DNA from 2 places in the Acetobacterium wieringae genome. Region 1 is predicted to be linked to the other one. Evidence: riboswitches for the same ligand, from Rfam matches in the RefSeq annotation. Region 1 holds a riboswitch; the other holds the start of a gene.
What was found. A riboswitch is a leader RNA that binds a small molecule or an ion and turns the genes downstream of it on or off. The one in region 1 is predicted to bind thiamine pyrophosphate.

Region 1 (3,156 bases):
TGTTTATACTTATCGGATTCATGCCCTGGTCATCGCCTCAGATAATTGTCGAAGTTTCCGGGTTGCTTTGCGAATATCGGCTTTTGAAAAAATCGCCGATACCAGGGCAACCCCGTCCACTCCCATGCCTGCTAAGCAATGAATATTGGTTTCGTTAAGCCCGCCGATGGCCACCACCGGAATCGATACTGCCTGACAGATCGCCGCAATCGTTTCAAAAGCCACCACCGTGGCATCGGCTTTGGTATCCGTGGCATAGATGGCCCCAACCCCGATATAGTCGGCACCATCGGCTTCGGCTTTTAATGCCAGCTCCACCGTATCCGCCGAAACACCGATGATTTTATCCCCGATCCGTTTTCGAAGCTCTCTGGCATCCATATCGTCCTGACCAACATGTACCCCATCGGCATCCACTGCCAGAGCCACCTCAACGGCATCATTAATAACAAAGGGAACTTTGTAGGCATCGGTCAGTTTTTTAATGGCCCGGGCTTCCCGGATAAAGTCCTCAATTTCCAGCTCCTTTTCCCGCAACTGAATAAAAGTGGCCCCACCTTTTAAGGTTTCTTCCACCTGCTCCACCAGGGTTTGATCACCCAGCCAACTGCGGTCAGTAACCGCATAAAGCAACATTGCTTGCTTATCGAGTTTCAATCTTGATTCCTCCTGCTAATGTTTGAGCATCCATTCGGCTCATGGCGTCAATCAGGTAGGTACGGAAGGATGCCGTTCCGGCCTGCTCAGCCGCAACCCTGGCAAAGGCCAGCTCACCGCACAGGCCCATGCAACTGACGGCAGCGGCGGTAGCCAGCAGCAGATCATCGGGATTGGCGCCACAATAACTGCCAATCACCGTGGTCAGCATACAGCCGGTGCCGGTAATCCGGGACATCATCGGGTGACCGTTGCGAATCAACAGGGCTTTCTGGCTGTCGGCGACAATGTCGATGGCGCCGGTGATGGCAATAACCGCCCCGGTTTTTTGGCTGAGGGCTTTGGCAAAAGCAACCATCCCGTCCAGATTATCTTCAGTGATGGCATCGCTGATATCGGCATCGACCCCTTTGGTTCTGCCACTGCCTGAAGCGATGGTTTTGATTTCCGAGACATTGCCCCGGATCACGCTAAACTGCACTTCCTTTAACAGCTTAAAGACGGTCTCTGTTCGCAGTGTCGAAGCCCCGGCACCGACCGGATCGAGAATTACCGGCCGACCGAGACGGTTGGCTTCTTTCCCAGCCTTAATCATTGATGCCACCGTCCGTTCGTTAAGGGTGCCGATATTAATGACCAGGGCATTGCAAATGGCAATAATTTCTTCGACCTCATTGATATCGTCAGCCATAATCGGAGCCCCTCCGCAGGCCAACACGATGTTGGCGCAGTCATTCACGGTCACATAGTTGGTGATGGAATGAACCAGCGGCGGCTGATTCCTGACATTTTCCAGGATTTTTCTTAACATAAGCTTACCTCTTTCCACTAATAAAATTCTCTTTCCTGATCGTGACACTCCTGATTTAAACAAAAAAAACTGTACACGAATGCACAGCAGCTTGACATAATTTCCCTACGCCGGCATTATCCGTATCAGGTGCATGGGTCGAAACAGCGATTTGCTTCCTCTCAGCCTAAATGCATAAGCTCCCCAACTCTTTAATTGTGATAAAGGTTATCATATCACCAGATTTTTGTCAACGGGGTTCCCGTTTGATTTGACTGTTTGAATCGGCCATTCAATTCTTAATTTAACTTAAACTTAACCTCTTTCAAAGTTTGGCTAAAGGTTCAAGGCCTAAGATAAACACAAGAGATAAACATCTCCTCTTTTTCTTTTCATTCCTAATATAAAAAAACAGCACGGTCATTCGGACCGGCTGTTTTTTTTGCAACTTTTTACTTTCTCAAATCAAAAATTGCTCCGGTTGGACATTTTTCCAGACAGGTTGGATTGCTGCATTTTTCCAGACAAATTTTCGGATCAACCACCGCCAGATTATTTTCAACTGTGATGGCATCGTACAGACAGCTTTTTGTACACAGTCCACAGCCCAGACAATCCACCGAACACAGTTTACGGGCTATTACGCCCTTGTCCCGGGAATTACAGAGCACCGCCACCGGAGCCCCAATAGCCGTCATATGAATAATCGCCTTGGGACAAACAGTGGCACACTTGCCACAACCGGTACACTTCTTTTCATCCACCAACGGCAGATGATCTGTACCCATGGTCATCGCCCCAAAAGGGCAACTATGAACACAGGTCCCGAAACCAACGCACCCATATTTGCAGCCCTTGGGTCCGCCCTGAATCAGGCTGGCGGCAATGCAATCTTCCACCCCAGCATAATTGTATTTTTTGATGGCATGGGTAATGGTATTTTTACAGCGCACCTGGGCAATCTGCGGTTCAATTTCCGGCGCCGACTTTCCGGTTAATTCCGCCACCAAATCAGCCACTGGCTTTTTCCCGGGGATACATAAATTGGGGGTCACCTCCGGGTTTAACACCACGGCCTCGGCATAAGCCAGACAGCCAGCATAACCGCAGCTACCACACTGACCTTTGGGCAAAATGTCATCGACAATGTGAATCAGCGGATTCACCTCAATTGAGAATTTTTTGTCGGCAAATGCCAGAATCAGACCGAAAATCAATCCGATTGCAGACATCACAATGACAACTAATAATGCTGTTTCCATCTCTGTCACTCCTCTACAATGTGATCATCCCGGAAAAACCGGTAAACGCCAGGGCCAGCATCCCCGCCAGAATAAAGGCAATGCCCAGTCCTTCCAGTGGTTTGGGGACATCGGCCAGCCGCAGTTTTTCTCTTAAGCTGGCCATTAAAATAATCGCCAGCGCAAAACCCAGGCCCGAACCCACCGCATAAACTACACTTTTTAAGAACGAAAAACTGGATTCGGCATTAAGCAGCGGCACCGCCAAAACAACGCAGTTGGTAGCAATCAGGAGAAGATAAATGCCCCACATATTATAAAGGGCTGGTGCCTGTTTTTTAATAACCATTTCCAGCAACTGAACAAAGCTGGCAATCAGCAAGACAAACACCGCTGTTGTCATAAAGGTCAGATTCAGTGGTACCAGCACAAAATTGTATACCACCCAGGCCAGCATTGAACTCAGCG
Region 2 (3,156 bases), 540 kb from region 1:
TGGCCTTTATTGACATGCTCACCGAGCTACCGAACCGTAAAATGCTGATCAGTCGAATCGATCAACTGATCACCTCGATTGAGGAACCTGATCTTCATTTTGCCCTTGCCTTTATCGATCTGGATGACTTCAAGCAAGTCAATGACACTTTAGGGCACCATGTGGGAGACTTATTGCTCCAGGCGGTTTCTGCCAAATTAAAGGATGCCATCCATGGCGATGACATGCTGGGTCGATTGGGTGGTGATGAGTTTGCCTTAATTATTAAACGCCCCCTGACTGATGATGCCCTTTATGCCTATATTGAAAATCTACGACAACAACTCATCGATGATCTGATCATTGAAAATAAGCCCCTACCAATCCGGGCCAGCTTTGGTTTGTCACGCTACCCAGAAGATGGCAGTACCTCTGCCGAACTTTTAAAATCCGCCGATCACGCTATGTACCGGGCAAAAATCCACAAGACCGCTGGCATCGAATTTTTTAATCATCCAAAAAGCGCTGCACCATCTGCGAAGCTGGATTACGACCATTACTTCAACCTGGCTCTGGAAAACAATGAATTTTATCTGGTCTTTCAACCTCAATTCACTTCTGACTCCAAGCAATTGCGGGGCTTTGACGTTCTGCCGCAGTGGAACTCTGCTGTCCTTGGTAACGTCAGTCCCGAGGTTTTTTTGCCAATTGCCGAAAACAATGGTCTGATGCCATTGTTGGGACAGTGGATTCTTGATGAAGCCTGCGAAAGATACCAAAAATTTAAAAAAATTTACACTGCGCCGCTGATTATGTCAATTAATATTTCTGATGTTGAAATTCTCGATCCGGGCTTTGTTCCGATGGTAAAAACGACCCTAGCCAAAGCTGGTATGATCGGCAGCAACCTGGAATTTGAAATCCGTGAATCAACGTTTCTGGCTGCCTCCCCGCAACTGTCCGAGGTGATCAATGAACTCCGTTCAGCTGGTATTCTTATTGCACTGGATGATTTTGGCGAAACCATGGCCTATGTCAATGAACTTCAGACATTTCCCATTGATACGATTAAACTTGCCCAAAGCTATGTCGATGCCATTGATGGTGGTAACGGCACTAACCATCCTCTTGCTGCCATGGTTTTATTGGGCCACCAATTGAATCTTGCCGTTTTTGCTAAAGGTGTGCACACCCATGCCCAGGTTGACTATTTGCAGCAATACCAATGCGATTATCTTCAGGGGCCTTGGTGGAGTGACCCCCTGGATGATCCTGGCTTTTCGCAGTTATTGGAAACGCTGCCGGTATAGTCCCCGGGTTTTTCATTTGTTTCGCAAACTACCCGATCGGTCTTTGATCTTGACATTTTCATTTTCCATGATATAATGCTGACAATTAAATATTTTTTGCGGGGGGACTTATTGTTGAGAAGGTTAAAACCTGACCCTTTGAACCTGTTAGTTAATACTAACGTAGGGAGGCAAGGCGTTTTAGCTTAATTTCTAATACGTACGTTTGGTGCTTTCCTATTGTGGAAGGCACTTTTTTATTACCCCAGATTTTAAATCAGAAAGGAAACGCTTGTGAAAAATTACCAAACCCAAATGGAGGCGGCAAAAAAGGGGATTATCACCCCGGAAATGAAAACCGTGGCCCAAAAAGAAGGCCTTGATGTGACCAAACTGATGGCTTTGGTCGCCTGTGGCCAGGTTGCCATCCCGGCCAATGTCCGACATCATTCGCTTTCGCCGGAAGGCATCGGTACTGGTCTGAAAACCAAAATCAATGTCAACCTGGGGGTCTCGGGGGATTGTAACGATTATAGTCTGGAGCTGGAAAAGGTCAAACTATCCCTGAAATTTGGGGCCGAAGCGATTATGGATTTAAGTAATTATGGAAAAACCAATACCTTTAGAAAGCAGCTGCTTGAACTGTCGCCGGCAATGATCGGTACGGTTCCGATGTATGATGCCATCGGCTACCTGGAAAAAGATCTGCAGGCGATTACCGCCCAGGATTTCATGCGGGTGGTTCGGGCCCACGCCGAAGAAGGGGTGGACTTTATGACCATCCACGCCGGAATCAATAAGCGGGCGGTGGAAGCCTTTAAGCGGTCGGGTCGACGCACCAATATTGTCTCCCGGGGTGGCTCACTGATCTTTGCCTGGATGGAAATGACCGGCAACGAAAATCCCTTTTATGAATATTACGACGAGTTTTTAGAAATCCTCCGGGAGTTTGATGTCACCATCAGCTTGGGGGATGCCCTGCGCCCGGGCTGTATTGACGACAGCTCTGATGCTTCCCAGCTCAGCGAACTGATTGAACTGGGTCATCTGACCAAACGGGCCTGGGCTAAAGACGTTCAGGTAATGGTTGAAGGCCCGGGCCATATGGGCATCAACGAGATTGCCGCCAATATGGTTATTCAAAAAAGGCTGTGTCACAATGCCCCCTTCTATGTCCTCGGTCCGCTGGTCACCGATGTGGCTCCAGGCTATGATCATATTACCGCCGCCATTGGCGGTGCCATCGCTGCGGCCAACGGCGCCGATTTTCTTTGTTATGTGACGCCAGCCGAACATTTACGGTTGCCCGATATCAATGACGTCAAGGACGGCATCATCGCAACCAAGATTGCCGCTCATGCCGCCGACATTGCCAAAGGCATTCCCCAGGCCCGGGACTGGGATAATAAAATGTCCGATGCCCGGCGCCAGATTGACTGGGAAACCATGTTTGCGCTGGCCATCGATGGCGAAAAAGCCCAGGCCTATTATGAGAGCACCCCCACCGAAGAAAAACACAGCTGTTCGATGTGCGGGAAAATGTGTGCCGTGCGCACCACCAATATGATTCTGGATGGTCAAACCGTGTCCCTGCACGCTGAGAATTAATCAACTTTATTCGTTTTTTGATCAATTTCAGCTTATCTTTTTTCTTAATCAGCCGATATCCATGTTAGCGGATTGCGTCTATTTCTGGCGTAATCATTTCGTAAAAACATGGAGGTGGATTTATGAAAATCGAAAGTTCAAACGTTACAATGGCCAGCCAAAGCAGTTATATGGAAGCCACCAAAACGGTCGAATCCTTGCGTAGCTGGGATGCTCAGGGCAACTCTAAAACGACAACCACAACCATTTCTTCAGCAAAGGGAATGGATACCCTTGAAAT

Region 2: linked by a shared signal. The riboswitch ahead of thiC (phosphomethylpyrimidine synthase ThiC) and the one ahead of thiM (hydroxyethylthiazole kinase) in region 1 are both predicted to bind thiamine pyrophosphate.

The regions. Positions count from the first base shown of each region.
Region 1 is NZ_CP097897.1:3,308,671-3,311,826, forward strand. Features, by position in the region: gene CHL1_RS16275 (HAD family hydrolase) at 1-22, opposite strand, end outside; gene thiE (thiamine phosphate synthase) at 19-657, opposite strand; gene thiM (hydroxyethylthiazole kinase) at 644-1,468, opposite strand; TPP riboswitch at 1,553-1,664, opposite strand; gene rnfB (RnfABCDGE type electron transport complex subunit B) at 1,900-2,709, opposite strand; gene CHL1_RS16295 (electron transport complex protein RnfA) at 2,723-3,156, opposite strand, start outside.
Region 2 is NZ_CP097897.1:141,582-144,737, reverse strand. Features, by position in the region: gene CHL1_RS00720 (putative bifunctional diguanylate cyclase/phosphodiesterase) at 1-1,289, shown strand, start outside; TPP riboswitch at 1,380-1,476, shown strand; gene thiC (phosphomethylpyrimidine synthase ThiC) at 1,584-2,876, shown strand; gene CHL1_RS00710 (hypothetical protein) at 2,999-3,156, shown strand, end outside.